3 regions of the Mesorhizobium delmotii genome follow, and region 3 is predicted to be linked to each of the others. Evidence: predicted binding sites of a transcription regulator. Region 3 holds the regulator's gene; each other region holds the start of a gene.
What was found. The regulator LexA, encoded in region 3, represses DNA repair genes until DNA is damaged. The targets are predictions, from matches to a motif close to TGTTCNNNNTGTGTTCNG.
Positions count from the first base shown of each region.

Region 1: the regulator LexA is predicted to act here: its motif matches at 1,025-1,042, upstream of ruvC (crossover junction endodeoxyribonuclease RuvC).
Region 2: the regulator LexA is predicted to act here: its motif matches at 1,272-1,289, upstream of BQ8482_RS02655 (DNA recombination protein RmuC).

Region 1 covers NZ_FUIG01000043.1:10,635-12,902, reverse strand. Annotated here, with positions in the region: gene ruvA (Holliday junction branch migration protein RuvA) at 1-466, opposite strand, end outside; gene ruvC (crossover junction endodeoxyribonuclease RuvC) at 477-983, opposite strand; gene rcdA (protease adaptor protein RcdA) at 1,314-1,844, opposite strand; gene BQ8482_RS25490 (hypothetical protein) at 2,207-2,268, opposite strand, start outside.
Region 2 covers NZ_FUIG01000013.1:254,550-256,817, forward strand. Annotated here, with positions in the region: gene BQ8482_RS02655 (DNA recombination protein RmuC) at 1-1,238, opposite strand, end outside; gene def (peptide deformylase) at 1,344-1,874, shown strand; gene BQ8482_RS02665 (plasmid stabilization protein) at 1,968-2,268, shown strand, end outside.
Region 3 covers NZ_FUIG01000002.1:164,232-166,499, reverse strand. Annotated here, with positions in the region: gene BQ8482_RS00895 (molybdopterin molybdotransferase MoeA) at 1-466, shown strand, start outside; gene lexA (transcriptional repressor LexA) at 571-1,308, shown strand; gene BQ8482_RS00885 (ComEC/Rec2 family competence protein) at 1,302-2,268, opposite strand, start outside.

The DNA.
Region 1 (2,268 bases), on a different contig from region 3:
GCGCGACGCCTTCGCCAAGCTCCTGCTTCAGGCCGATGGTGCCGGAGGCAGCGCCCGCAAAGGCCGGCGCCTTGTTCTTCAGTTCGGTGACGATGCGCTCGGCCACCTTCTTGCCGACGCCGGGCGCGCGGCTGACCATGGCAATATCACGCAGCGCGATGGCATTGGCCAGATCGGCCGGCGCCAGCGTCGACAGAATAGCCAGCGCCACCTTGGCGCCGACGCCCTGCACATTGCTCATCAACAGTCGGAACCACTCGCGCTCCAGCACCGACTGGAAACCGTAGAGCCGCAGCATATCCTCGCGCACATAGGTCTCGATGAACAGCACCACCGCCTCGCCGGGTGCCGGCAAAGCGGCCAGCGTGCGCGCCGAGCAGTGGGCGACATAGCCGACGCCGTGCACGTCGATGATGCAGAAATCCTCGTCGATCTCGTCCAGCGTGCCTTTGAGCTTGCCGATCATGTGTGGTCCCTCATGCCAGCGCCATCCTATAGACAACACTCTGCCGGTGATGAGCGTGGCAGATGGCAATGGCCAGCGCGTCGGCGGCATCGTCGGTGTCGAACGTCGCCTTCGGCATCAGCACCTTGACCATCATGTGGATCTGTTTCTTGTCGCCATGGCCGACGCCGATCACCGCCTTCTTGACGGCATTGGGCGCATATTCGGCAACGACCAGACCTGCCAGCGCCGGCACCAGCATGGCGATGCCGCGGGCCTGGCCAAGCTTCAGCGTCGCGGCCGCATCCTTGTTGACGAAAGTCTGCTCGACCGCCGCCTCGTGCGGCATGGCGGTATGCAGGATCTCGGCAAGCCCATCATGCAACTGGCAAAGCCGCGTCGCCAGCGCCGCCTTGTCGTCGGAACGCACCGTGCCGGAGGCGACGAAGCGCAGCGAGTTGCCGAGGCTCTCGACGATGCCCCAGCCGGTACGCCTCAGCCCCGGATCGATACCGATGATGCGAATCGTTTCCCCCATCCGCCAAGTCTACCCTTGGCGGACAGCGATGCCAGCGAAATGTGAACAAACCAGAAACAGGCTCCGCTGCGTCCAGGAAGAGCCAAAGAGACTGTTTCGAAAGTCGCTCCGGCGAGTCATATGGTGGTGGTTTCGAGAACCGGAGCGGAGCGGACATTTGGGTCCGTGAGCCCGCGCATGACCCCGAAAATCGGAAAGACTTTCGGAAAGGATCATGCGCAAAACCAAAGTGCTACAGCGTTCTTTGCGCGTCCAAAGGACGCGCGACGCTGTAGGTAAGCGCAGAAAACACCATCAGATACCGCCGGAGCACAGTTTCCAAACAGTCTCTCAGCCGCGGGCAAAAGCCGTGTTCAGCAGCGTGATCTGATCGGAAACCGGATTGACGCGGCGGCCGGATGGCGACACGTCGGCCACGGCGCCGCCGTAGATTTCCTCGTCCATGCGACGCACCAGCGCCTGCAGGCGCAGCGAGCGGTCGATGAGGTCAAGAAAATCCTTGGGCAGTTCGACCCAGCCTGCGGCATCGTTGTTGGCGGAAGCGGTGTCGAGACGCACCTTGGATTTTTCGGAAGCAACCTGATCGCGGGTCATCTCGCCGGAATTCGCCGCGCGCTGCAATAGCAGCCAAGAGGCGACCTGCATCAGCCTCGTGGTCAGTCGCATCGATTCGGCCGCATAGAGCGTCGCCGCCAGCCTGGACAGTTTCTTCGCCTCCGCCCGGCCCTTGCCGTCCAGATATTCGGCCGCCTGCTCGACCAGGCCCATCCCTTCCTGGTAGAGCGGCTTGAAGGATTGGGAGAAAACCCGGCGCTCCGCCAGCTTGATGGTTTTCGCGCTTCCCTTCGAAAGATCGTTCATCGATACGCCCTGCACTTGCCTTACAGCCGGCCGAATCGGCGCCATCGCCGTCACGCCCTGCACCCTATATGACCGAGGCTTGAAAATGCGCTTCGCCGCCGGCGAAGGCAAGCACATGTTTAACAAACGGTTAACGGCGGCGCAGGCGCCCGGCAATCCGATCGCGGACAAAAAAAGAGCCGCGGATAAGGCGGCTCTCAGGAGTTTAACAGGGAGGCGTCAAACAAAGTGGCTCCAACCACTCGGTAAGAATCCAGATCACTGGATGCACATAGTAAACGCCTGTAAAGCTTAATGAAGCCTTAACGGCGCGGATATTTTTTGAACAAGCGTCGCCCGCCTGTGCCGTAACAGCACAATATTCAGGCCTTTTGGGCCTCAAGAAGCCGCTCGGCTTTCCACACCACCGGCAGCGCGATATAGG
Region 2 (2,268 bases), on a different contig from region 3:
CTCAGTCTCAGCTGACCGGTCTTGGAGTCGGCGACGCGCGCACCCGCTTCGGCCTTCGCGCTGGCCCCCGATCCGGCGTCGCCCTCCGTCGGCTGCGCGCCGAACTCCAGCGCCTCGATCTTCTGGCCGCGCTTGGTCACCTTCGACGTCGAGACGAGGATATCGTCGATATCCTTGGCCGACTGGCCGAAATGGCTCTGCAGCTTGCGCACCCGCTCGTCGAGGCGCGAGACATCCTCCATCAGCCGGATGACTTCGCCCTGGATCAGATGCGCCTGTTCGCGCATGCGGGCGTCCTTGAGGATCGCCTGGATGACCTGGATCGACAGCATCAGCAGCGACGGCGAGACGATGACGATGCGGGCGCGGTGCGCCTTGTGGACAATCCCCTCGAAATTCTCGTGGATCTCCGCGAACACCGATTCCGACGGCACGAACATGAAGGCGGTGTCCTGCGTCTCGCCCTGGATCAGGTATTTTTCTGAAATATCGCGGACGTGCACCTCGATGTCGCGCCGAAACGCTTGGGCTGCGACCTTCTGCAAATCGACGCCTTCGGCGGCACGGATGGCGTTCCAGGCTTCCAGCGGAAACTTGGCGTCGATGGCAAGTGCGGGCGCGCCATTCGGCATCTTCACCAGGCAGTCGGGCCGGCTGCCGTTCGACAAGGTCGCCTGGAATTCGTAGGCACCGTGCGGCAGGCCGTCGGCGACGATCGCCTCCATGCGAGACTGGCCGAAGGCGCCGCGCGTCTGCTTGTTGGAGAGGATCGCCTGAAGCTGAACGACCTGGCCGGCGAGCGACTGGATGTTGCCCTGCGCCGTATCGATGACCGCCAGCCGCTCCTGCAGTCTGGCGAGGCTCTCATGCGTCGATTTCGTCTGCTCGGTCATGGTCTGGCCGAGACGGCCGGTCATCGCGTCGAGGCGTTGACCGATCGATTGTGTGAGTTCGGCCTGCCGCGCTCCGAACACTTCGGCGATGGCGCCGATGCGGCCCTGCATCTCGGCCTGGCTTTGCAAAATGCCGGCCATCCGCGCCTCCGCGTCACGGGCGTGGTCGGCGGCTTCGGCGGCAGCCACCGCACGCGCCTTGGCCGAGCGCCAGAGCGCGACGACAAGCGCCACGAACAGGCCCAGAAAAAGGATCGCGCCGAATGCCAGTGCGTGGCCGAGCGTGATCGTGGTGGCGCCGAGCCGGGCGATTGGTTCGGACAGGATGGTGGTCAGGTCATTCATATTGGGCAGCATAGATGATTCGGCCTGATGGCACAGATCAAAACGTGAACGCCGCTGCAAATGCCCCGGTTGACGCCTTTCGTGCGAGGTCTTAGGTGAGACGCCATGTCGATCAAACCGCTCATCATCCTTCCCGATCCCGTCCTGCGCCAGGTTTCGAAACCGGTCGAGCGCGTCGACGCCGCTTTGCGCAAACTTGCCGATGACATGCTGGACACGATGTATGATGCGCCGGGCATCGGTCTGGCGGCGATCCAGGTCGGCGAGCCGCTGCGCATGCTGGTGATCGACCTCGCCAAGGAAGACGAGCCGCCGGCGCCGCATGTCTTCATCAATCCCGAGATCCTTGAGAGCGCCGATCAGCGCTCGGTCTACGAGGAGGGTTGCCTGTCGATTCCGGATTACTATGCCGAGGTCGAGCGCCCCGCCGCTGTGCGGGTGAAATATCTCGATCGCGACGGCAAGCTGCAGGAGATCGAGGCCGAAGGGTTGATGGCGACTTGCCTGCAGCACGAAATCGACCATCTCAACGGAGTTCTGTTCATCGACCACATCTCGAAGCTGAAGCGCGACATGGTGGTGAAGAAGTTCAAGAAGCTCGCGAGGGACAAGACGCCGGGCAAGTTGGTGGGATAGGGCGATACTCGCGCAGTTTGATGCTGAACCTTTCGAGAATATTGGCGGGACAGCGCCCCTCTGCCCTGTTCCAGATCAGGAATGGAGACGCCGATGAGCGACATGCTGATCAGAAATATTCCCGAACCCTTGAAGCGGGAAATCGAGCAGGCGGCGCGTAAGAGCGGCCAGAGCGTCTCGGGCAAGGCGATCGCTCTTCTGCGCGAAGGCATGGTCGCCGAAAGGCAAGCCAGGCTGGAGCCGGGTCGCTCGGCATGGGACGCTATTCGCGCGACTTTCGCTGCTGAAAACGCAATTGGCGATGAATTCGCCAAGCTCATGAACGAAATCGAAGCAGAAAGGAAACGCGACTTCGGTCGCCGACCCGCAAAGTTCGCGACTTCGACTGAGCCGA
Region 3 (2,268 bases):
GCTGGGCGGCGCCTCGGTCGGCGACCATGACCTGGTCCATGACGTGCTGACCGGTGAAGGCATGACGCTCGATTTCTGGAAAATCGCCATGCGGCCCGGCAAGCCGCTGATGTTCGGGCGGCTGGGTGACATCCGCTGCATCGGCCTGCCTGGCAATCCGGTGGCGAGCCTGGTCTGCACGCAGCTCTTTCTGACGCCGCTGCTTGCGCGGCTCGGCGGCCGCGCCTTCCGGCAGGACATGCGTCAGGCGCGGCTCGGCGCCGCCATGCCGGCCAACGATCTCAGGCAGGACTATGTACGCGCCGTGGTGAGCGAAGAAGCCGGCACGCTGCTGGCGACCCCGTTCGGCATCCAGGATTCCTCGATGCTCAAAATGCTGGCCGACGCCAACGGGCTGATCGTGCGCGAGCCGTTCTCTCCCCCAGCCGCGACGGGCGCCGCGTGCAGCGTGCTGATGCTACGCTGAACAAAACGTCAACACATTCATTAAATTTTAAACGGTTGCGGAACACAACTGGAACAGATAGTGTTTGTTCTGGGTTTGTTTTTCTGATTCTGTTGGGGGTCGCGATGCTGACACGCAAACAACATGAACTGCTGATGTTCATCCACGAGCGGCTGAAGGAAAGCGGCATTCCGCCCTCGTTCGACGAGATGAAGGAAGCGCTCGACCTCGCCTCGAAGTCGGGGATCCATCGGCTGATCACTGCACTGGAGGAGCGCGGTTTCATTCGCCGCCTGCCCAACCGCGCCCGCGCGCTGGAGGTGCTGCGCCTGCCCGATTCGATCGCGCCCGGCCTCAATGCGGCGCGCAAATTCTCGCCAAGCGTCATTCAGGGCAGCCTTGGGCAGGGCAGCCTCGGACGACAGATCAAGCCGGCGCCTTCGCGCATGCCCGCGGCCGGCAATGACGACGACGTCGTTGCCACCATCTCCATACCGGTGATGGGCCGCATCGCTGCCGGTGTGCCGATCGACGCCATCCAGCACCAGACGCATTCGATCTCGGTACCACCGGACATGATCACCGGCGGCACGCACTACGCGCTGGAGGTCAAGGGTGATTCGATGATCGAGGCCGGCATTTTCGACGGCGACACGGTCATCATCCGCAACGCCGACACCGCCCAGCCTGGCGAGATCATCGTCGCCTTGGTCGACGACGAGGAAGCGACGCTGAAGCGGTTCCGCCGCAAAGGTGCCTCGATCGCACTGGAAGCCGCCAATCCGGCCTACGAGACGCGCATCTTCGGGCCGGACCGGGTCAAGGTGCAAGGCAAGCTCGTCGGACTGATCCGGCGTTACTGAACGGCAGGCTTTTGGGGTTTCTCGGCCCTGCGGTATGGCGGCAGGCCCCTTGCCTCGCGCGAAAATCTCCGCTGCTCATGCCAGGGCCTATAGGGCTGTCTGACGGCAAACTGGATTTCTGCGCGCGTCGTCGCCGATAGCGGATCGAAAAAGACGGCGGCACTGCCCATGCGAGCGAGCTGCCGTTTGGTGACGACGAGAACCAGCGGATTGCGGCAGGGATTATAATAGGCTGTGGCATCATCGATGACGATCAAATCCGCAAAGGCACAGGCTGGCCGTGCGGATTTGCGGTCGTCGGCGAGCGCGATGATCGCGCCGGACTGGTGCCGGGCGAGGCACAGGCCGGCAGTGCAGTAGAAGGGCGCTCCCGGCGGCAGGTCGGCCGGGTCGACGATGTCGAACCGCACGTCTCCTTTTTCGAATGTCTCCGGCTCGACAATGGTCGCTGAAACCAGCGCATGTTTCCAGTTGTCGGTGGTGAATTCGTTCGAGCGCACCCGGTTGACGGCAAGTTCGCCGCCGCCGATCGGCAGCGCCACCAGATGCGCATCTTCCGAAATCAGCACGTCGGGGGTGCGCGTCTCGGAAATCGTCAGCAGGCCGGCGAGCGCAAAGGGAAGTGCCGCAAGCCGCAACCATGTCGTTGCCATCGTGGCGATGACCAGGGCGGCCGTCACCAGCAGAACCGACTGCAACGAGATCAGCCCGACGGCATCGACCGGCGACCGCTCGGAGATCCATCCCGATATTGCAATCATGGCCGTCAGCCCCTTGCCCATCATGTATAGGAAAGGGCCGTCGAAGCCGAACGGCATTGCCAAAGCGCTGACGACGGCCAGGAACATGACGACCGTGACGATCGGCATGACGGCCAGATTGGCGAACAGGCTGAGCGGCGAGACGCGCTGGAAGTGCCAGATGGCGAAGAGTGCGGTGGCGCTGCCGGCAATGATGGAG